3 regions of the Pseudoalteromonas sp. McH1-7 genome follow, and region 3 is predicted to be linked to each of the others. Evidence: predicted binding sites of a transcription regulator. Region 3 holds the regulator's gene; each other region holds the start of a gene.

Region 1 (7,553 bases), on a different contig from region 3:
AGTGTACATGACCCTTCACAAAGTCTATCTTGTGGACAAACTCGACCACATACCTCGGGCAAACTGTTGGTGCGATGAGATAACTCTGCAGCTTCAATAATCCGGCCTGTACGGATTAGTTTAAGCCATTGTGGAATGTAATTATGTACCGGACATTTCCACTCGCAGTAAGGGTTTCCGCAATCTAAACAACGGTCTGATTGTGAATGTACTTGTTGCTCTGAAAACGGCTCATAGATCTCAACAAAAGATTGCTTACGTGTAGAAATAGGCTTTTTTCGCGGATCTACACGTTGTACATCGATAAATTGGTAAACGTTCTCGCTCATTGCTCTCTCCTACTGCGCCTGAATTCGTAGCTCAGCGCTACTACGCGCTCGGTGGCCAAGTAAACTATTTAGATCGCTCGACTTTGGCTTTACCAGTTTAAACATAGGTAAATACAACTCAAAATTAGCTAAGATCTGCTCAGCTCGGGTTGAACTGGTTAAATCTAAATGCTCTGCAATTAAACCGCGTAGATGCTCTTGGTGCGATGCCAGCGCTTTGAGGTCGACCAACTCGACCAACTCAGGGTTGATGCGCTTATCAAAATCACTCTCTTCGTCAAGTACGTAGGCAAAACCACCGGTCATACCTGCCCCAAAGTTAACGCCAACTTGACCAAGCACACACACCACGCCTCCCGTCATGTATTCACAACCATTATCACCAAGGCCTTCGACGACGGCTTGTACACCTGAATTCCTCACCGCAAAGCGCTCTCCAGCGCGACCTGCTGCAAATAACTTACCGCCTGTTGCACCATACAAACAGGTATTACCGATAATTGCGGCTTGATGTGAAGCAAAACTAGAGCCAACCGGCGGGCGAATAACCAACTTACCACCAGCCATACCTTTGCCTACGTAGTCATTTGCATCTCCCACCAGCGTCATTTCAAGACCACCCGCATTCCAAACTCCAAAAGATTGTCCCGCAGTACCATGTAGCTCAATAGCTACCGGATCAGCGGCCATACCTTGATTACCATGTTTACTGGCTATATAGCCTGATAGCATCGCACCAATTGCTCTATCTGTATTGGAGATCCGGCTAACCAACGAGGTACCTGTCATATCATCTATTGCTGATTTCGCCTTCTCAAGCAAGCTTTCGTTTAATGCACCACTATAGTGTGACGGGTTAGTATGCGTGCAATATAAAGCTTCATTTGATGGATTATTTGGCTTCGCTAATAACGGAGTTAAATCTAACTTTTTCTGCTTCGCTGTATTCCCTTCAATCACATCAAGTAAATCTGTCCTTCCTATTAAGTCTGTTAATTTAGTAACACCAAGCGATGCCATAATTTCGCGCGCTTCTTGTGCAATAAACTTAAAGTAGTTCATCGCCATTTCAGGCAGGCCGTGATAATGTTTTTGACGCAACGTATCATCCTGTGTTGCAACACCCGTTGCGCAATTATTAAGATGACAGATCCTGAGATATTTACAGCCGAGTGCAACCATAGGACCTGTACCAAAACCAAAGCTTTCTGCACCAAGAATAGCGGCCTTGATAATATCTAACCCTGTTTTTAGACCACCGTCGGTTTGCAGCCTGATCCGGTGACGTAAACCATTTTCAACCAATGCTTGTTGAGTCTCTGCAAGTCCCAGTTCCCAAGGACTACCTGCATACTTCACTGATGTCAGTGGACTTGCCCCTGTGCCGCCATCATAGCCCGCTATGGTAATAAGGTCGGCATATGCCTTGGCAACACCAGTCGCTATGGTGCCGACACCTGGTTCTGAAACCAGCTTGACCGAGATCATCGCCTCTGGATTTACCTGCTTTAAGTCAAAAATCAGTTGTGCTAAGTCTTCAATAGAGTAAATATCGTGATGTGGTGGCGGCGAAATCAAAGTAACACCTGGAACTGAATAGCGAAGTTTCGCGATGTAAGGCGTCACCTTTTCACCTGGTAGCTGACCTCCCTCCCCCGGTTTTGCGCCTTGAGCCACTTTAATTTGAATAACATCAGCAGAGCGCAAATAATGCGGCGTCACGCCAAACCGCCCAGACGCAACTTGCTTGATGCGGGAATTCTTTTCAGTGCCAAAACGGAGCTTGTCTTCGCCCCCCTCACCAGAATTTGAGCAGCCTCCCAGGCGATTCATAGCAATAGCTAGCGCTTCGTGCGCTTCAGGAGATAATGCACCGATACTCATTGCTGCGGAGTCAAAACGCTTATAAAGCTCTGTTGCTGGTTCCACTTCCTCAAGATCGATTGAGTTCTGTTCCGTTTTGAGCTTTAACATATCTCGTAAATTGGTGACGGGACGATTATTTACAAGCTCTGCATATTTTATATAGTCCTGATAATTCCCCGAACGCACCGCTGTTTGTAACGTTTGTACAACATCTGGATTGTAGGCATGGTACTCACCACCATGTACGTACTTTAATAGACCACCATGTGATAATAACTTGCGTCTACTAAACGCGAGTTTGTTTAGCTGTTGTTGTTCTAATGCAAAATCATCAAAACATGCACCTTTAATACGGTTTGCAACGCCGTTGAAGCACAACTCTACCACTTCATCAGACAAACCTACGGCTTCAAATAACATCGAGCAACGGTAGGATGCAATTGTACTGATCCCCATTTTCGACATGATTTTGTATAAACCTTTATTTATAGCGCCACGATATGACAGTGTAACTTCCCGATATGATTTTTGAATGACCTTCTTGTCACACATATCAACCAGTGTTTCATATGCTAAATAGGGATAAATTGCGGTGGCACCAAAGCCTAGTAATACAGCAAATTGGTGGGGATCTCGAACACTGCCGGTTTCAACAATGATATTTGCATCACAACGTAGGTTTTCATTCACCAAACGTTGTTGTATTGCCCCCACAGCCATAGCAGCTGGTATAATGTGTTTTCCAGCTGCTATGTCTCGGTCGGTTAAGATCAACATAACGCAACCACTACGTGCTTTTTCTGTTGCTTCCTTACAAACTCGTTCAATAGCTGCGCGCAAGGACTCCTCTGCATTATATATTAATGAAATTTTGCAAGCGCAATAATGGTCATCATCTGCATGCAGCAATTGCTGCATGTCAGAATACGTTAACACTGGAGAAGCAAATTGTAAGCGTTTAGCGTGACCTGTAGTCTCGTTAAAAACGTTTTGCTCTCGGCCAATACAGGTAGCCAAAGACATAACATGATTTTCACGCAGCGGATCTATGGGCGGGTTTGTAACTTGCGCAAATTTTTGTCTAAAGTAATCGAAGATTGAGCGGTGCCCCTCAGACAAAACAGCAAAAGGTGTATCATCTCCCATTGAGCCTGTTGCTTCTTGGCCATTTTCACCCATCACACGAATAACTTGATCTAGCTCTTCATTTGTGTAACCGAACTGCTTTTGGTACGTTACCAAGGTCTCATCATCTAGATCGCGTTTACCTGATGCTTGCTCATCTAACGCTTCAAATGGCGTTAACCGTTTTACATTTTGCTCAAGCCAAGTCTTATAGGGGTGTCTGGATTTCAGATCTTGATCGATTTCATCGGGCTGCCAAATCTTGCCATGTAAAGTATCGACCACCAATAACTCACCTGGTCCTACACGGCCTTTTTCAATGACTTCGTCAGGTGCATAATCCCAAATGCCCACTTCAGATGCGAGGGTAATAAACCCATCTTGAGTGATCACATAGCGCGCGGGTCTTAGGCCATTACGGTCGAGGTTGCAAGCAGCAAAACGACCATCTGACATCACTATCCCAGCGGGGCCATCCCATGGCTCCATGTGCATAGAATTAAAGTCATAGAATGCGCGAAGATCTTCATCCATAGCGCGGTTTTTCTGCCATGAGGGAGGCACAAGCATACGCATTGCTCGAAACAGATCCATCCCACCCGCTAAAAACAGCTCTAACATGTTGTCTAAGCTAGAGGAATCAGATCCAGTCTCATTGACAAACGGCGCTGCCGTTTGTAAATCAGGTAATAGCGGTGAAGCAAACTTGTAGGCCCGAGCACGCGCCCACTGACGATTGCCTTGAATTGTATTAATCTCACCATTGTGTGCTAAATAGCGAAATGGTTGAGCCAAAGGCCATCGAGGCTGAGTATTGGTTGAGAAGCGTTGGTGAAATACGCAAATAGCACTCGTCATACGGATGTCAGCAAGATCAGAATAGAAGTTAGGTAAATCCACTGGCATCATCAAGCCTTTATAGATAGTCACCAAACCAGACAAACTGCAAATATAAAATTGCTCGTCCTGCTCCAACCTTTTTTCAATCCGACGCCTCGCAATATAAAGGCGTCGCTCTAAATCTTTAGGACGCCAACCTTCTGGCGCACCGATAAAAACTTGCTTAAACTCAGGTAATTGTGCTTTGGCAATAGGGCCAAGCATGGATGGATCAGTTGGTACTACACGCCAACCAATCACCGTCAGTGTTTCTTTTTCTAATTCTTCACAAATGACTTTTTCTGCCGCTGCTGCTAGCGCTTCATCTTGATTTAAAAATATCATGCCAACCGCATAGTTTTTACCTATGTGCCACTCATTTTCGGCAGCAATAGCTCGAAAGAAGCTATCTGGTTTTTGCAACAATAATCCACACCCATCACCTGTTTTGCCATCGGCAGAAATACCACCACGGTGCTGCATACGGTCTAAACCAGTTATGGCTGTTCGGATCAGTTTATGGCTCGGCTGTCCGCTCACATGCGCAATCAAACCAAACCCACAGTTATCTTTTTCTAATTTTGAGTCATATAGCATAGACTCCTCCCCTTGCTACAACGGCCAGCCCATGACGGTACGACGAAATGCTGGCAGATACTCAAAATTAGCCTTGATTGAAAGTAGAGTCAACACAAAAATGAATACATATTCATTAAGTTGAATATTTCTCATTGGTAATACAAGTTGCCCAAATCAATCAAAATTTATCATTTTGAAAATATTGAATATAAATTTGCAAAATGACACCGGTATCAAGAAGTGTGTAATGGCCACAAGATCCTCACAGGTAAACGTTTACGTAAACGTAACCAAAATTAAAATATGAATAAATATTCACACAATTACTATAAACCAAAGACTGGCTAACAAGCACTACATGAGAATGGCTATATAAATATGCAGCGGCAAACCTGTTTTAGTTGACGTACACGTCAACTAAATAAACAAAAGTTGGATCCAAATTGAAACGAGTAATTGTCTAGTGAAGGGATCAGGCGATTAATAAACGAGTAAAAGTATAAAAAGGGAGGAAGTTAACCAGAAAAGTTAGGGCGGCAGAGCCTATGCTCTGCCAGGTATGACATTATTCAGCCGCTGCATCATCTTTTTTATACTTAGCAGCTGTTTCTGAGATTAGTGGTTGAAGCTCACCTTTTTGGAACATCTCAATAATGATGTCACAACCACCAATCAGCTCACCTTCAACCCAAAGTTGTGGAAAGGTAGGCCAGTTTGCATAATGCGGTAGCTCTGCACGAATATCAGGGTTTAGTAGTATATCTACATACGCAAACTGCTCACCGCACGCCATCAAAGCCTGAGATGCTTGCGAAGAAAAACCACAGTTAGGGAGTTTAGGAGACCCTTTCATATAAAGAATAATTGGGTTTTCTTCGATCTGTTGTTTAATCTTATCAATAGTTTCCATTAGTTACCTCAAAATGACGTTTTTCCGATATTTATGTACAGCACGCTAATATCGGCACTTTAGCTTGCTACTCACTATTACAACACACATTAGTAAACCACTACGCCAGCCGCACGATAGGTTAGAAGCAACGGTATAGCGCCTAAACTGAGCTCATTTATTGCCCATGTGAAGGCTGCTATTTGGCATCGGTTCACAAAGAATATGTATTATAAGTCATTAAGTCACTGGCACGCATTGCTGTTTGCCAAAACTTGAGTAAAATAGTCAGGAATTATAGTATCACTATAAAAGCCAATGGTATAGAAAAGTGGGCTAATGTTAGCTTGCTTTCGTATGAGTTGTTGGCAAATCAACCAAAAAAATGGAGATTAATATGGCATTTGAACTACCGTCACTACCTTATGCACTAAACGCACTTGAGCCGCACATCTCTCAAGAGACGTTAGAATTCCACCACGGCAAACACCACAACACTTATGTTGTAAAGCTAAATGGTTTAATTGAAGGTACTGACTTCGAAGGTAAATCACTAGAAGAGATCGTTTGTAGCTCTGAAGGTGGTGTTTTCAACAATGCTGCTCAAATCTGGAACCATACGTTCTACTGGCACAGCTTAGCACCAAATGCAGGTGGCGAACCAACAGGTAAAGTTGCGGAGCTAATCAACGCGAAATGGGGCTCATTTGCTGCGTTCCAAGAAGCTTTTAATGACAAAGCGGTAAATAACTTTGGCTCAAGTTGGACTTGGTTAGTTCAACTTGCTGACGGCTCTTTAGATATCGTAAATACTTCAAACGCAGCTACGCCGCTGACTGAAGAAGGTGTTACACCAATTATCACAGTTGATCTTTGGGAACACGCTTACTATATCGACTACCGTAACGTCCGTCCTGAATACCTAAAGGGTTTCTGGGCACTTGTTAACTGGGACTTTGCAAACAGCAACCTAGCTTAACATCAACTATCATCATTGATGCAATAATGAGGGTGCTAAGGCACCCTTTTTTGCGCCTGTAATTCAACATTAATACATAAAAAATCTAGTTTTTTTTGGGTATTATTCATATCACGACTAAGCTTTAAGTAACCTTTCCTAATCTATGATCCGCAATCCATACAAGGTAGCTTACTGGAGGTCGTTATGACAATATTTGAACATTATCAGGCCAGATATGAAGCCGCGCAAGAAGAAGAGTACACTATCGCGGAATTTCTTGAAATTTGTAAAAATGATAAATCAGCCTATGCCAGCGCCCCAGAGCGACTATTAATGGCGATTGGCGAACCGGAGATGATTGACACATCTAAAGATGCGAGGCTAAGTAGACTGTTTTCCAATAGAGTAATAGCAAGATACCCTGCATTTAACGAGTTTTATGGCATGGAAGACGCTATTGAACAGATAGTCTCTTATCTCAAACACGCAGCCCAAGGGCTTGAAGAGTGTAAGCAGGTGCTCTATTTACTCGGTCCTGTTGGTGGGGGTAAGTCTTCTATCGCCGAGAAATTAAAATATTTAATGCAAAAAGTACCGGTGTATTCGCTAAAAGGCTCACCAGTTAACGACCACCCACTTTGCCTGTTCAGTCCTCAAGAAGACGCTGACTTGTTAGAAAAAGAGTACGGAATCCCTACCCGCTATATTAAAACTATAATGTCGCCATGGGCTACCAAACGCTTACATGAGTACAACGGTGATATTACTAAATTCACTGTTGTAAAGCGGTATCCATCTATACTTGACCAAATAGCCATCGCTAAAACAGAGCCTGGCGATGAAAACAACCAAGACATCTCAGCGCTAGTGGGTAAAGTAGACATTCGTAAGCTTGAACACTTTGCTCAAAATGATCCTGATGCCT
Region 2 (7,553 bases), on a different contig from region 3:
TTGGCCAATACCCGTGAGGTAATCAGCAGTTGGGAAGTCCATAGAGAAGAAATGCTCTTCAAGCCACTGCCAAAATGGACTTTCACCTTGTTCATTCGACACGCCGCGCATTTCTGCAATCACGGTTTCGGCAAAGCGCGCACGATGTTGATTAATAAACATAAAGCGAGAGCGAGATAAGAGTTTGCCGTTGCTTCCCTTACGATAACCATCCTTTAAGAACAGCGTGCATAGTTCCGTTGCGCCAGTGTAATCATTACATAGCGTTAAAATATCCACTGCTTTGTAAACATTCAGCGTGCGAGAAGAGTGGATCACTTTGCTCAGATGGTAATGATAAAACGCATCATCCAAACCAACCGCAGCTTCGATACCACTGGTACCAACCACCTCGCCAGTTTCTGTATCTTCTAATACAAATAAATACCCTTCATCAAAAGGCTTGTCTGCTTGCTTACCAAATGAAGCAACTGAACGTGCAATCTTCTTCTGTAATAGCTCTTCGTTAACAGGCAAAGAGGTAAAACCGTGGCCTGATTCATGAGCAATGTTTAAAAGCGCTGGATAATCGCTTTCTTGGATTGGGCGAAGGATCATCATGAGCCCGCTTACTCCTCAAAAATGTGGATAACAACAAGGCCACCAAAAGGTGACCTTGCAATCAGTATTAGGCGTTGTTAGCAACTACCGCAGCAACCGCTTTTTCAAAGCGTGCCATTCCTTCGCGAATGTCAGCATCAGGAATAACTAAAGATGGAGTAAAACGTACCACGTTTGCACCAGCCACAAGTGACATCACGCCTTGTTTGATACCTTCAACCAAGAACTCTTTTGCTTTGCCTTGATACTTTTCAGTAACTACGCCACCAAGCAATAGACCTTTACCACGTACTTCACTAAATACGTTGTACTTTTCGTTGATGTCATTAAGTAATTCACGGAAAAGCTGTTCTTTTGCTTTTACACCGTCAAGCACTTCTGTTGTGTTAACGGTATCAAATGCAGCTTCAGCAACCGCACAAGCTAATGGATTACCACCGTATGTTGAACCGTGAGTACCTACTTTTAGGTGCACTGCAATTTCAGTGGTCGTGATCATTGCCCCGATAGGGAAACCACCACCTAGTGCTTTAGCTGTGGTTAGAATGTCTGGTGTTACCCCTAAGCCTTGGTATGCGTATAGTTCACCTGTACGACCAACACCAGTTTGTACTTCGTCAAAAATAAGTAGCGCGTTGTGTTTATCACATAGTTCACGCACACCTTTAACAAACTCAGCGGTTGGTGAAATAATGCCACCTTCACCTTGTAGCGGTTCCATCATCACTGCACAAGTATTGTCAGAGATAAGAGCTTCAAACGCTGCTAAGTCGTTGTAGTTTGTGTGAACTACATCGCCAGGCTTTGGACCAAAACCATCCGAATACGCAGCTTGACCACCCACAGTAACCGTAAAGAATGTACGGCCGTGGAAACCTTGATTAAATGAAATGATTTGCGATTTTTCAGCACCGAACTTGTCAAGTGCCCAACGGCGCGCAAGTTTTAGTGCCGCTTCGTTCGCTTCTGCACCAGAGTTGGCGAAGTAGACCTTTTCTGCAAATGTTGCATCAGTAAGCTTTTTCGCAAGACGTAGTGCAGGCTCATTAGTCATTACATTAGACAAATGCCAGATTTTTTCGCCTTGCTCTTTTAATGCGCCCACCAAAGCTGGGTGACAATGACCTAAACAGTTAACTGCGATACCACCAGCAAAGTCGATGTATTCACGACCTTCTTGATCCCACACGCGAGAGCCCTCGCCTTTTACTGGGATCACAGCAGAAGGTGCGTAGTTAGGTACCATTACGTCGTCAAACAATTCACGATTGATAGTCATTTTATTTCCTCATATTTGGTGAGTGAAAGTGCAAACAAGGAGTCATTCCGTTTGAAGGTTGGCGCATTGCCACCGCTTGATAGGATATTTATTCACACCAATTAGGTGCTATGTATTTTGACCCGCCCCTTGATGGCACAAAATTCATACGCTCATTATTTCAGAAAAAGCGCCATTTGTCTCACTTATAGCATGTTCCCAGCCCTTTGCATTCAAGGGTTTAACATATATTCTCAACTCAAGTGAATAACTATTTAGGGCTGATATTCAGGGCAAAGCAAGCATGATGCAGCCTTGCACTGATCATTAAAGGTTAGGTTCTGAATGAATAGTCGCAAAAAAAATTCCGTTTTTTTTTACAAAATCGTCAACTGAAGGTTATGGAATGCACATTTTGCCAATTGCTGACGCATTTCTTCAGTGAGTTCTAGGTGACTGAGTAAAATCTCAGCTTCGTCATCTTCTATCAACTGACTGTCTTTTAAAACAAGCATTTGAGCATAGCCATAGGCTTTTTGCATCACTTGTGTCAGTGGTAACGGATCCGCTATTTTTTTATGCGATTTTGGTAAATAAGTTTGCGAATACTCTTCCATTACCGCATTAAAGGGAAGGTAACGCAGCTCCATTTTCTCTATTAGTTTTCGAGATATATCTGCGGAGTGTTCTAACAGCAAGTTACGCAAAAATAGGGGATCTGGAGATAGCTCCATTAGCGCGGTATGTAGATCTTTTTGCTTTTTATCACGGGCAATTTGTACTTTGGCTTGCCATACTCTTTCAAAAGTACGTAAATACAGTCTGACTAACGCAATTTTGCCCAGTTCAAGTAGCATTCCCAAGGTAAAGGCATGTTGTTCTTTAACACCAAAAAATGGGGCAAGCTCCTTTGCTGCAATTGCAGTGCTCATACTTAGCTCCCGCATTTTACGCTTCATTAAGCCAAACGGTTCTGTTGCATGGGGCATCCAGTGCCTCACCGCCATCGTCGGGATCACCATTTGCAGGTTTTCTAAGCCCAAATACCTCAGTGCCAGCGCAGGGGTATCGACTTTAATCGATGTGCCTTTGCTATTTTTCTTGCGATACTGCGGCAAATTCACCAAAGATACAAGCTCTCGCCCTAACCAACTGAGATCATTTACGAGTGGTTCTAATCGCCCTACTGACGCTGAACGCACGGCCAAAATATCAAAAATGGCAGGAACCGAATCTTGAATGCCAACCACTTCATGGTAAATGGTATCAAGATCATGTAATTGTTTTGCAATTGCCTCTTCAATAACTGAATGTAAGTGCTTACTTGCTTTAGCTATGTATTTATGATGAGTCGTACTGCTTTCCTGTCGTTTTGCAGCCGCAGCAATCTCCACCTCAAGCATGGTACGCTGGGCAATATTTTCTCCATAACTAATATCAAAAGTATGGATATAGCCGATTTGCTTTTGGGCAAAGTTAAGGCTGATAAGAAGGTCATGGGCGCGCTCAGAAAGCGCTTGTGCCATTCTAATTTGCTTATTTTCTTGCGTCATGCATGCTACTTATCTAAAGGAAACAATGAGTTTAGCACTCAACAGATAGTCGTATTGTTCGATATTATACCACTAAAGGCAATATTAAAGTTTTATTGTGCGTATCTTAAAGCACTGACAGAAACATCATCTCCAAGCTTATACCAATTTTCTTAATTAAGTGGTCTATTTTGAGGCGAGAAAATCTTGTCGATAACAAGGCAAAAATTTTGCTATTTAGTTGTTCTAAATAAGAAATTTTTAACGCTGTTAGCGTCAGATTTACTCCTTCAAATTTAGCAAGTATTAAGTCAAATTGGTATTATACCCACACGACCTCAAGCGTGCAGATTATTTGCACAATTACAAAACAGAGCTGGTTTTGTTTAAACTTTAGAAGCGTTTTAGGAAGTTATCAAGTAATGCCAACCCATGCTCGGTCAAGATTGCTTCAGGATGAAATTGTATTCCTTCAAGCGCCCTATCTGGTGCGACAAGTCCCATAATTTCATCAAACTTACCCTCTGGGGACTGTGTCCATGCGCTCACTTCAAGCGTTGCTGGCAAGGCGTTTTTTTCTACAATAAGTGAATGGTATCGGCAGACTTCATAAGGCGAAGGAAGCCCGTTAAATGCCCCTTTATTATTGTGATATACAAGAGAAGTTTTACCGTGCATGACTTGTCTGGCACGGCGCACATTACCTCCTAGCGCTTGCGCAATTGTCTGATGACCTAAACAGATCCCCAGAATAGGCAAACTGCCCTGAAGCTGTTCCACTACTTGCAGTGATATACCTGCTTCATTCGGCGTACAAGGTCCTGGAGACAACACTAGATACTTTGGTCGAAGCTGCTTAATTTGAGCGATGCTAAGTTCATCATTACGCTTAACCAATACTTCAATATTCAAACGTTGAAAGTACTGTACTAAATTGTACGTAAAAGAATCGTAGTTATCGATCATTAACAGCATATAAGCTTTACTCCACACCATAGCTTATGCCAATTTGCCTCATTAACTGCTCTATTTTGAGGTAAGACAATTTTATCGATAACACAGCAAAAGTTTGACTATTTGGTTATGCCAAATAAGCAACTTTTTACATCATTAGCGACTATTTTACGCCCTCAAGTTGAGCAAGCATCAGACAAAATGGGTTAGCGTTCATTATACGAATATCAGGCTCTTAAATTTGAGCATCGACTTTGTACATCGAGATAATGAGTAAAACTCACTCAGTACGATGATGGGCAAATCACGACGGCCAAATTACAAACGGCAGGAGTGTAGCACGGACTGCAAAGATACAGCAGCCTTAAAACGAATTTGGTAAAAGTGATAGCGCGTATTTAAGCCAAAGAACAGCGGTTATAAAGAAGTGCAGAGGCGGCGTAACTGTCTGCCACCTCAGAAAGTGATTTATACCAATTGTCTTAAGTAAGTAGTCTATTTTGAGGCGAGAAAATCTTGTCGAGCACGCTGTTAGCGTCAGATTTACTCCTTCAAATTGAGCAAGTATTAAGGCTGATTGGTCTTTTATTACGTTAAGCCGTACTTTCGTCTTTTTACGTAAAAATTATTTCTACTTAGCTGTAAACCTTGATAAACGTCAGAAACGCTGGGATTGAGACCCATTGCTTCTTCGATAATGAAGCATTCAACTTCTTCTATTGCTTCGGAAAAGGAGATATCTAGGCTAATAGCACGCTCTAATACCGACATGACTTTGCCATACCCACCTTTGTCACTTTTAGACACTGCTGATGGTTTTAGCATGTTGTTATATTGTGGAAAATAAGCAATATTCACTTTACCATCGCACATCGCAATCCAGGCGTTCAAAACCCCAAAAAGCTGTCTAATGTTGCCTTGCCAATAATACTTCTTACATAAGCTGACTAACTCAGTATATTGTGCAGGACTGAGCATAATGTCCTTATTTTTAAGGAAAACATCAATCAGTTTAGGAATATCGTCTTTGCGTTCACGCAGTGGCTTCATGGTTAACTCGATGCCCAGTAACCGAAACCTTAAATCCATTAAAAAAGTGCCCTTTTCAACTTCTTCATCCAAGTCTTTAGTCGTCGCAGCGATAACTTGGAATTTAGAGTAGAGCGTTTTGGTATCTCCTAGACGGCTATAAGAACCATCATTGAGTACCCGCAGTAATTTTTGCTGGGTCTCGATAGACAAGGTGTGGATCTCGTCTAAAAATAAAATCCCACCGTTTGCTTCTGCGATAAAGCCATCTGTGCTCTTTTCAGCCCCTGAGAAGGCACCTTTCACATGACCAAATAAAAGCGATAACGATAATTCGTTATTAAAGTTTGCACAGTTAACAGAAACGAAAGGAACCTCTTCTCCTTGCAGATAAATACGTTTGCGATGCACTAATTTAGCAAACTCTTCTTTACCTGTTCCCGTTTCACCTTGAATAATACTCGCAAGCTCTTCATTTTTAGCTAAGATGCAGGCTTTGAAGTCTTCATCTCTATCAATAATTAGATTTTCAGCTCCGACCCCGTTTAGTACTTTATTATACTTATCCATACTTCCCCTCTTTATGAACATCCGACGCAACTTACTACAGGAAAACGCTCATTAATCATTTACTGCAATGGTATTGCCCACCCAGTGCACCATGGCTCCAACTTTCTTTGTGTGACGAGAAAGGTAAAAAAGTAATAACAAAAACATCTCCTTACTTTGTTATTTCGTTTTTTGCCTTATAAAGAACTGTTGGTATTAGTTATTACACGGGGTTTTACGCTGCTATTTACCACCTATTGAGTGTTTTAAAATACTCAATAAAATAGAGAAAACCATAAGATAAAATAGCGAAATGCAACCTTGTTGTAACATTATGAACATTCCTTAAAACACATTATTAACCAGTTTAACAATGATTAAAATACAAAATACGTCAAACTATGATTGCATCAGATGCAACCTTAATTGCACGCTAAAAAAAGTCATGAGAATGTGAAGAGAAAAAGAAAAAATTAATAATAATCAAAAAGCTACAAACAACGTGCAACGTTATATATGTACTTGAATGAGTGAGAAGTTGAAAAAACTGCAAGTCAACAGTAATAAATAGTCAAAAAACGAAAGGATGAGTAGCTCAGAGTGCAAGCACCCTTGACTCTGAGCCTAACTAACCAGAACTTGGAATAATTAAGCAACTTGTTCTTGTTGCTTTTTTCTATAGCTAAAGTCAGTGTTATTTGGAAAGTGTTTAGTCAAACCAAAGTCGGTGATTGCAAGAATAGTCAGTTTACCCTCTCCGGTGTTTTCACTATAGTGATCAACCCAGCGTGGTACGTAAACAAGTTGACCTGCTGACACTTCAATATGCTCATCAGCAATATGCACTCGACCCTCGCCTGATACAACATAGAACATTGATTCGTGAGCATGCTTATGACACTCGTTGCGACAGCCTTCAGGGATCTCAAGTAACCTTGGGTCCATCACTTCACAACCAATATTAAAACGGCTTACTTCAAAGTTAATGCCATCATCTTGTTGTTGGTTGCTATATAACTTCACACCGCTATTTTGCGTTAATGAGCTACTAAACGAAGGCACATCTTCAACTTTATAGTACGGTTGCTTACCACAAATAGCCGATACTAGCGGTTCAATCTTCGCTGTCGTAATATCTTGGTAGATTGCACGGAAATACTCGTCACGCAAATCGAGCGCTTTGTTGATCGCTGCCTCAATCTCTTGTGCATGTGAAGACACATCATCATTGCACTGTGATAGTGCGATATTTTCAATAACTTCTGCGTGCTCATCATCACACTCCATGTGTAGACTTAGATAACGTAGCGCTTCTTCTTCTACACCTAAACCTTTTAGGCCTTCGAACCAATATTCATAAATATTGGCAACAACCCCTTCAGTACCCCAACCAAGGAATGCCGCAGCACCGATGCTATTCGTGTTTTTAAGAAAACGTAGGCACTCGTCAAAATACGTCACGGTGTAGGTTTTAAAATCGGTTCCGTCTGGATTTGCAATATCAAAAACATCATTCATCATTTTACGTAGTAAATTTGAATGGCGCTCTTCCATATTTTCTTCGCCAGCTTCTTCCCATAAGTTATGAGAAAGCTCAGCTCTGAACTTATCATCGTCACACTGCATCATTA
Region 3 (7,553 bases):
TATCCGGCGCGGCAATAGATGTCTTTCCAGTAGAGCCTAAGTCGAACAACGAAGAGTTTGTCTCACCACTGCGTGAATTTGACAATGTACTACTGACCCCACATGTTGGTGGCTCAACCCAAGAAGCACAAGAAAATATCGGTGTAGAAGTAGCTGGCAAGCTCACAAAATACTCTGATAATGGCTCAACAGTCACCGCCGTGAACTTCCCTGAAGTATCATTACCTGAGCTATCGAACAGAAGCCGTTTACTGCATGTGCATGTCAACCGCCCTGGTGTGCTGACTCAAATTAACCAAGCATTTGCTCAGCATGGTATCAACATCGCCGCGCAGTATCTGCAAACAGACGAGTCGATCGGTTATGTTGTCATAGATGTCGATAGCGACCATTCAGAAGTTGCGTTGAAAGAGCTGAGCGCAGTAGAAGGTACACTAAGAGCTCGTATTCTTCACTAAACCCAACAGTGTGAGGGTAAACCTCAGGCATAAAAAAACCAGTCACTGTAAAAGCGACTGGTTTTTTGTATCAGTCTGGCTTAAGCCATGAAATCAACACCTTCTTTGATGTCTTTTTCAAGTGTCGCTAGCATGTCGTCTTTTGCTTTTTGCTCAAACGCACTTAGCTCACCGTAAGGAAGTAACTTCTCTACACCGTTTTTGCCAAGGATAACTGGCTGAGCAAAGAATGTAGCATCGCCTGTGTTACCTTCAACATAGGCGTATTCTAACACTTCTTCACCTTGCAGGCCTTTCACTAACGAGAAACAGAAACGTGCAGCTGCTGCCCCCATAGATAATGTCGCTGAGCCGCCACCAGCTTTTGCTTCAACCACTTCAGTACCTGCGTTTTGAATGCGAGTAGTAAGTGAAGCAACTTCTTCGTCAGTAAACTCAACACCTTCAACTTGAGAAAGAAGAGGCAGAATTGTAGTACCTGAGTGACCACCAATTACTGGGATCTTAACTTCAGAAACATCTAGACCTTTTAGCTCTGCGATAAAAGTTTCAGCGCGGATAACGTCAAGCGTTGTTACACCGAATACACGAGCTGGATCATAAGTTCCTGCTTTTTTGAATACTTCAGCAACGATTGGTACCGTGCCATTTACTGGGTTTGTAATGATACCGACAAGTGCTTTAGGGCAGTTTTTAACAATACCTTCAGCAAGCGTTTTGATGATACCAGCATTTACATTGAATAGATCAGCACGGTCCATACCCGGCTTACGCGGCATACCAGCAGGGATAAGCACTACGTCAGCACCAGCTAGTGCTGGGTCTAGGTCATCTTTACCATAACCTGCAACAGTTACCGCAGTTGGGATGTGAGATAAGTCAACTGCAACACCAGGTACAACAGGTGCAACGTCATAAAGCGCTAACTCAGAGCCAGCTGGTAGACCATTTTTAAGCAATAAAGATAGAGCTTGACCGATACCGCCAGCGGCACCTAATACAGCAACTTTCATGTGAATTCTCCATAATTTGAAGGTGGAATTGAGTGTGCAGTAAAGATAATGAAAAGCGCAGGTAAACACAAATATATCACGGCTATTTTCAAGATTTTTTGACTAATGTCTTAAGTAAAAGTGTAAAGATCGCGACACTTTGTGCGCCAATGCTTTACGACAGCGATTTTGGTCGCGCAAATTTGGGGATCCTTACGGTTTTGTGTAGAATTTAAAAATTAGCCGTAAAAGAAGACAAACTATGCAGCCGCAAGAAAAACAAGAAGCACTTATCAAAGCATTTAAAGCGATTCTAAAAGAAGAAAACTTTGGCTCTCAAGGTGAAATTGTTGATGCGCTCAAACAACAAGGGTTTGACAATGTTAGTCAAAGTAAAGTCTCCCGTATGCTTAGCAAGTTTGGCGCTGTAAGAACCCGTAATGCAAAGCAGGAAATGGTTTATTGTTTACCTGCTGAGATGAGCGTGCCCACGGCAAAAAGCCCACTACGCCAACTAGTCGTAGACATTATGCACAATGAAATGATGATCATTATTCGCACCAGCCCAGGAGCTGCCCAGCTAATCGCGCGATTATTGGACTCTCTTGGCACAGCAGATGGTGTACTAGGTACCATAGCCGGTGACGATACTATTTTTATTGCACCAGCTAAAATATCAGAAATAGACGTGACCCTAGATAAAGTAAAGACACTATTTGATAACGTATAATACTCCGCCGCGCTGGTATCACAACTGGCGCGATTTCCCCGCCTCAGCTTATTGCACACAGCTAAACAAATGGGTTAAAACAACAGCAAATATTTAGTTGACATAATATGTCTCATTGTGGCAACTTTAGATACACAGGGTGACTATTTCTCACCTTACAAGAGGGACAGCTTGTTTTATACCAATTATCTATTGAGTATTATCAGCAACACAGCATATCGATTATCCCTCGTTCAGCTATAATGCAATGCGCTGTCAAGTCGTGAAAGCAAAAACCCATGAACACGCAGCCTTTTCTAATTATTTGCTGAGCACAAAGTAAATACGAGGAGTTAAGGAGCGCAAATGGAATTTTTAAATACAGCATTTACTTTTCCTACGATCATTTTTTCAACCTTACTATTGATCGTCATCTTATTTTGGATAATAGCTCTGCTGGGCTTGGTAGATCTCGATATTTTAGAGAGTGATGTTGATATTGAAGCGAACACTGCTTCAAGTAGCTCGTATTGGCAACTCGCATTTGGTGGAGTGCCACTGAGTATCTCACTGAGCATTATTATATCGCTTGGCTGGATTATCAGTTTATATACTCAGCAGCTTTTTGCTTATTTGCTCGGTAATGGTATTTCCTATTATTTTATAGGTACAGTATTCATGCTCGCCAGCCTTATCGTAGCTTTACCACTTACCGCGCTGTTGGTAAGGCCTTTACGACGCTTTTTTGAAAGCCAAGAAACCACTTCAAAACATGCGCTGGTTGGACTTGAGTGTACCATCGCCACGTCACGCGTAAGTAGCACCTTTGGTCAAGCCAGAGTATATATTCAGGGTACTGAACAACTGATTGAGATCCGTTCAGACGAAGACAATACCTTCACCATAGGAGACAGTGCGTTACTTATTGACCATGACATCACGACCCATAGCTACACGGTTGTAGCTAAACCTTGGTAATTGCACCCTTACTCTGCTCAATTAGTGACAGAGTAGAACACACAATTAACTCGTATCTGAAGTAAAAATAAAGTGCTTGTTAAATCGGACTCAACAGCCTTTTTATCTAGCCAACAGCTTTACACAGAGCGTACTTAGTCACCTATCTATTTGCAGCAGGAACATAACTATCAATGCAATGGGTGAAACATACAAAACAACGGAATTAAAACACGAGCCACTACTTCTGGTTCAAACTATATAGCGCAAAGCAGGAACAAGCATGGAATTTCTAAATAACCTCGGACCGGTACTCGCAATCGCGGGAATAGCCATTGTAATCATATTCGCCATTTTACTTTTAATAGGTAAATTCTACCGTAAGGTTGAGCAGGGTCAGGCATTAATCATCAACAAAATGAAAAATGAGCCTGATGTTACTACCACAGGCGGTGTTGTATTACCCGTGATCCACAAAATGGAAGTGATGGATATTTCAACTAATCGCATGGTATTAGAGCGCCGTGATAACAGCGGCCTCATCTGTAAAGACAATATCCGTGCCGATATTGCCATTACCTTTTATATCCGCGTCAACGAAAATAAAGAAGACATTCTACGTGTTGCAAAGCAAGTTGGTTGCGCTCGCGCATCAGCACCAGAAACCTTGCAGGCACTGTTTGAGGCCAAATTCTCAGAAGCCTTGAAAACAGTAGGTAAACGTATGAACTTTGAGGAGTTGTTTACTCACCGTAATGAATTCCGTGATGCAATTAAAGAGGTGATTGGCCAGGATTTATCGGGCTATACATTAGAAGATGTCGCGATTGATTACCTTGAGCAAACTTCTATTGATAAACTAGATCCAAATAACATCCTCGACGCTGAAGGTATTCGTCGTATTACCGAAAAAACCTCTAGGCAAAACGTTGAAACCAATCAGCTTAAATGTGATGAGAAAGCGCAGATCGACAATCAAAACCAAGCTGCATTCGAAAAAGCCGCAGAAGTTGAGCGTCAAAGAGAAGATGCAAGCGCAAAACAACGTCGTGAAATTGAATCGGTGCGTGCAAGAGAAGCTGCTGAAGCGGAGCGCGTGAAACATGAAGAACGCTTAAAAGCCGAAGAGGCTCGTTTAAAAGCCGATGAAGCAATCGCGATTGCTGAGCATAACAAACAACGTGAAATCGACGTAGCGGAGCAAAACCGCCTTCGCTTGCTTGCCATTGAAGAAGAGAAAGTGGCACGCTCACGAGAAATTGAAATCATCGAACGCGAGCGCGAAACCGAAATTTTACGTATTCAAAAAGCTAAAGCTCTTGAGGTTGAGCAAAAAGAAATTGCTGACGTTCAGCGTGAACGCGTTGCTGTCGAGAAGACCGTCGCAGAAGAGCAAGAGCGTATCAAAGATGTACAGTGTATTGCTGATGCTGAGCGTCAAAAACAAGCCAAAATTATTCTTGCGCAAGCAGAGGCCGAAGAAGCTCTAGTGAAAGATATTGAAGCGGCAAAGGCCAAAGAGCAAGCAGCTGAGTTTAAAGCCCGTGAAATGGAAAAAATGGCTTCAGCAGAGCTACGTATTGCAAATCAGACAGCTGAGTCGAAGAAGATATTGGCAGAAGCTTCGCAAGTTGAAGCAGCAGCATCTGGGCTTGCTGAAGCCGATATTATCAAAGCGAAAGCAACCGCTAATGCACTGCAAGGTGAAACAGAAGCACAAGTACTAAGACAAAGACTTGAAGCTGAAGCACAAGGCAAGCGTGACATTGGTATGGCAGAAGCCGAAGTGCAGACAGCCATGGCTGACGCCATTGAAAAACAAGGTGAGGCGGAAGCCATCAATCTTGAACGCAGAATGTCAGCTGAGGCAAAGGGTCTCACAGAAAAGCTTGAAGCGCTTAACAAGATGGATAACGATGCTCGTGAATACGAAGCCTTCACACTGCAACTAAATCAGCAAAAAGAACTGACACTGGCGAATATCGAGGCAAATAAACAAGTTTCAGCAAGCCAAGCAGATGTGTTAGGCAAAGCACTAAGCGGTGCTGATATTAACTTTATGGGTGGCGACGGTCAGTTCTTTAACCAGTTCATGAATGCGATTACCGTAGGTAAGTCTATCGATGGCTTAGTTGGGGAAAGCAAGACTGTGCAAACTGTATTCAAAGATCACTTAAATGGTGAGCGCAATCTAATGGATGACCTAAAAGGGGTGCTAGCAGGTGCCAATGCGTCTTCTGAAACACTAAAGAACATCAACATGAGTAAGTTTTTCCAACAACTGAGCAGCAGCTCAGATGCGGATAAACAGCAGTTACTCAAGTTACTTGGTGGTTCATTAAATGCCAGTAAACAAAACGAACCTGTAGAGTAATCAAGCAAAGGGGCCAAAACCTTGGCTCCTTCCCCATTTGCGCAGTGCACATAGGAAAGCAAAGAATGACGGAAGCAACGCAACAAGCGCCAGAGCGAACGCTCGAGCAAGATTCTTATCAACTCATAAAGCGCCGACTTGGCAACTTTGGTAACGATCTAAAAAGCCAAATAGACCAAATTAACCAACAACGTGTTGATACCTTTGGCAGTACAGAACTTAAAGTACAAGGTCGAGCAAGAGTTCGTACTGAGCATAACTGCGTGCCACGAGACATCGTGCTCATAGGCGATAAACTTATCTTCGCCTACAATGTGTTTATGGGGCTCAAACAAAACACCCAAGTGAGTGACGTATTCACAGTACAAAAACTACACCTGCAAGATGACCATTACGAGATAGAGCCTTACCCCCAAGAAACTAAGTTTCTTACCGATCCGCGTTTTTTACGTGACTTTGATGAACTATACACCTATTACAAAGACACTCGACTACAACACCTCTTTGTCAAATCAAACAAGCTCTTTGCGCTATTTCAGATTGGTGAAAAACTCTCTGATGTCCGTGTCTTTCGCTGGCAGATCGCCAAAGACGAGACCTTAGATTACATTGATAACCGCGGAGAGCGTGACTTAGGCGAGGTAGAAAACTTTGACTTTGAGTGGCAAAAAACCGACCGCTCCGACCATGTCGAAGGCCGCCATCCACATATTAATGTAAACGATAAAGTCTTTATAGAAGTTTCTCGCGGCAAACTCACCGTTAAAATTGAAAATAACACCCAAAGTGGTGAAGGTATTTACCAAGAAGATGTAGATGACGCCAGCCAATCGCTTACAGATTGCGATTTACGCTTTGCCGAAGTTGGCGAAATGGTACTGCTCAAGTTGCTCCCCTATCGTGAAAAACAGTGGCGTTACTTTATTTATAACTGTCGTACCCAGCAGATACTGCGCCAAGATGCACTAGGTGGTGCCTGTGTGCAGCTACCAGAGAATCAAGGTATTATTTTTCCTGGGGGATATTACCTACAATCTGGGCAAACTCGCTATTTTGACGACCAACTAGATGAGTTAATTTTTCATCGTCAGCTCAAGTCCCCCAATGGTGAAGACGTACTCTATATTTTTTACGAACCAAACGATGGGCGCTATGCACTCTTCTCTTATAATATTATTGAGAAAAATCTGCAAAACCCTATTTATTGTCATGGCTATGGTATTTATGACGACGGTTTGGCGCTGACCTTTAAAGCGGAGCCTGAGCCTGAACGCGTTCACCCTATTCAGATCTGGCAAAGCCCTTTTTATAGCAGTGAGTTTGCCGCCAAAGCGCCTCGAGCCACTGGATTATTTGGCCGGATTGGGAACCCTGATTTAGTGAGGGCGATCTCCGATTTATACAGCGTTTTTAAAGCAATCAACGACCAAAGCCCAACGGTATTTCATTATGAAGATTTGATAGCCCTTACCCGCAGTATTTTAGACCGTTACCACTGGCTTGCAGAGCCCGATTTTAAAGACGTAACGGCAAAGCTGCATGATATTTTTGAAACTTCAGAACAAGTACTTGATGAGTTTGAAAAAGTAAGTCAAATTGGAGCTGACGCCAAACGCGCAGAAGCTGAAATACAACAGTCCTTACAAGACGTATTACGGGAAGTACGCCCAGACAGCTTTAAAAAAGCAGAACAGTTTGTGCAAAGTTTAGAGTCACTTAAGCATTTAAAGGGAAAAGTAATTAGCCTTGAAGAGGTGAAATACATCAACCTTGAAGCGCTCTTTGCAATGCAGCAGCAAATTGATGAACACACCCTAAGTCTAAGCCACAAAACTGCCGAGTTTTTGCAACAAGACAGTGCATTAGCGCCCTACTACGCCCAACTTGAGGGTTTAGAAGAAGCCAGAGCACACACTGAAAGTGTCACAGAACTAAATGGCTTTCTATCGAACTTAGAAACTTTGAGCGCTGAGCTTGATTTGCTCAACCACACCATGCTGGATCTCGACATTGAAGATAGCCGTGTTCGCACTAAAATTTTGGAAGATGTCAGCACTATTTAT

Evidence for each region. Region 3 encodes ArgR, which controls arginine synthesis, uptake and breakdown. Its sites were predicted from a motif close to ANTGAATANNTATTCANT; they were not measured.
Region 1: a site for ArgR is predicted at 4,896-4,913, ahead of gltB (glutamate synthase large subunit). Genes of this name have one in related genera too.
Region 2: a site for ArgR is predicted at 2,121-2,138, ahead of HUZ36_RS06935 (aspartate aminotransferase family protein). Genes of this name have one in related genera too.

The regions. Positions count from the first base shown of each region.
Region 1 is NZ_JABWPQ010000041.1:13,529-21,081, reverse strand. It holds gene HUZ36_RS21110 (FAD-dependent oxidoreductase) at 1-329, opposite strand, end outside; gene gltB (glutamate synthase large subunit) at 339-4,796, opposite strand; gene HUZ36_RS21100 (Grx4 family monothiol glutaredoxin) at 5,344-5,688, opposite strand; gene HUZ36_RS21095 (Fe-Mn family superoxide dismutase) at 6,065-6,646, shown strand; gene HUZ36_RS21090 (PrkA family serine protein kinase) at 6,833-7,553, shown strand, end outside.
Region 2 is NZ_JABWPQ010000007.1:105,335-112,887, forward strand. It holds gene astA (arginine N-succinyltransferase) at 1-600, opposite strand, end outside; gene HUZ36_RS06935 (aspartate aminotransferase family protein) at 668-1,879, opposite strand; gene HUZ36_RS06940 (HDOD domain-containing protein) at 2,236-3,411, opposite strand; gene HUZ36_RS06945 (anthranilate synthase component II) at 3,784-4,365, opposite strand; gene HUZ36_RS06950 (sigma-54-dependent transcriptional regulator) at 4,933-5,943, opposite strand; gene HUZ36_RS06955 (iron-containing redox enzyme family protein) at 6,571-7,553, opposite strand, start outside.
Region 3 is NZ_JABWPQ010000003.1:156,951-164,503, forward strand. It holds gene serA (phosphoglycerate dehydrogenase) at 1-458, shown strand, start outside; gene mdh (malate dehydrogenase) at 539-1,471, opposite strand; gene argR (transcriptional regulator ArgR) at 1,713-2,180, shown strand; gene HUZ36_RS03260 (OB-fold-containig protein) at 2,526-3,137, shown strand; gene HUZ36_RS03265 (SPFH domain-containing protein) at 3,400-5,490, shown strand; gene HUZ36_RS03270 (DNA repair ATPase) at 5,556-7,553, shown strand, end outside.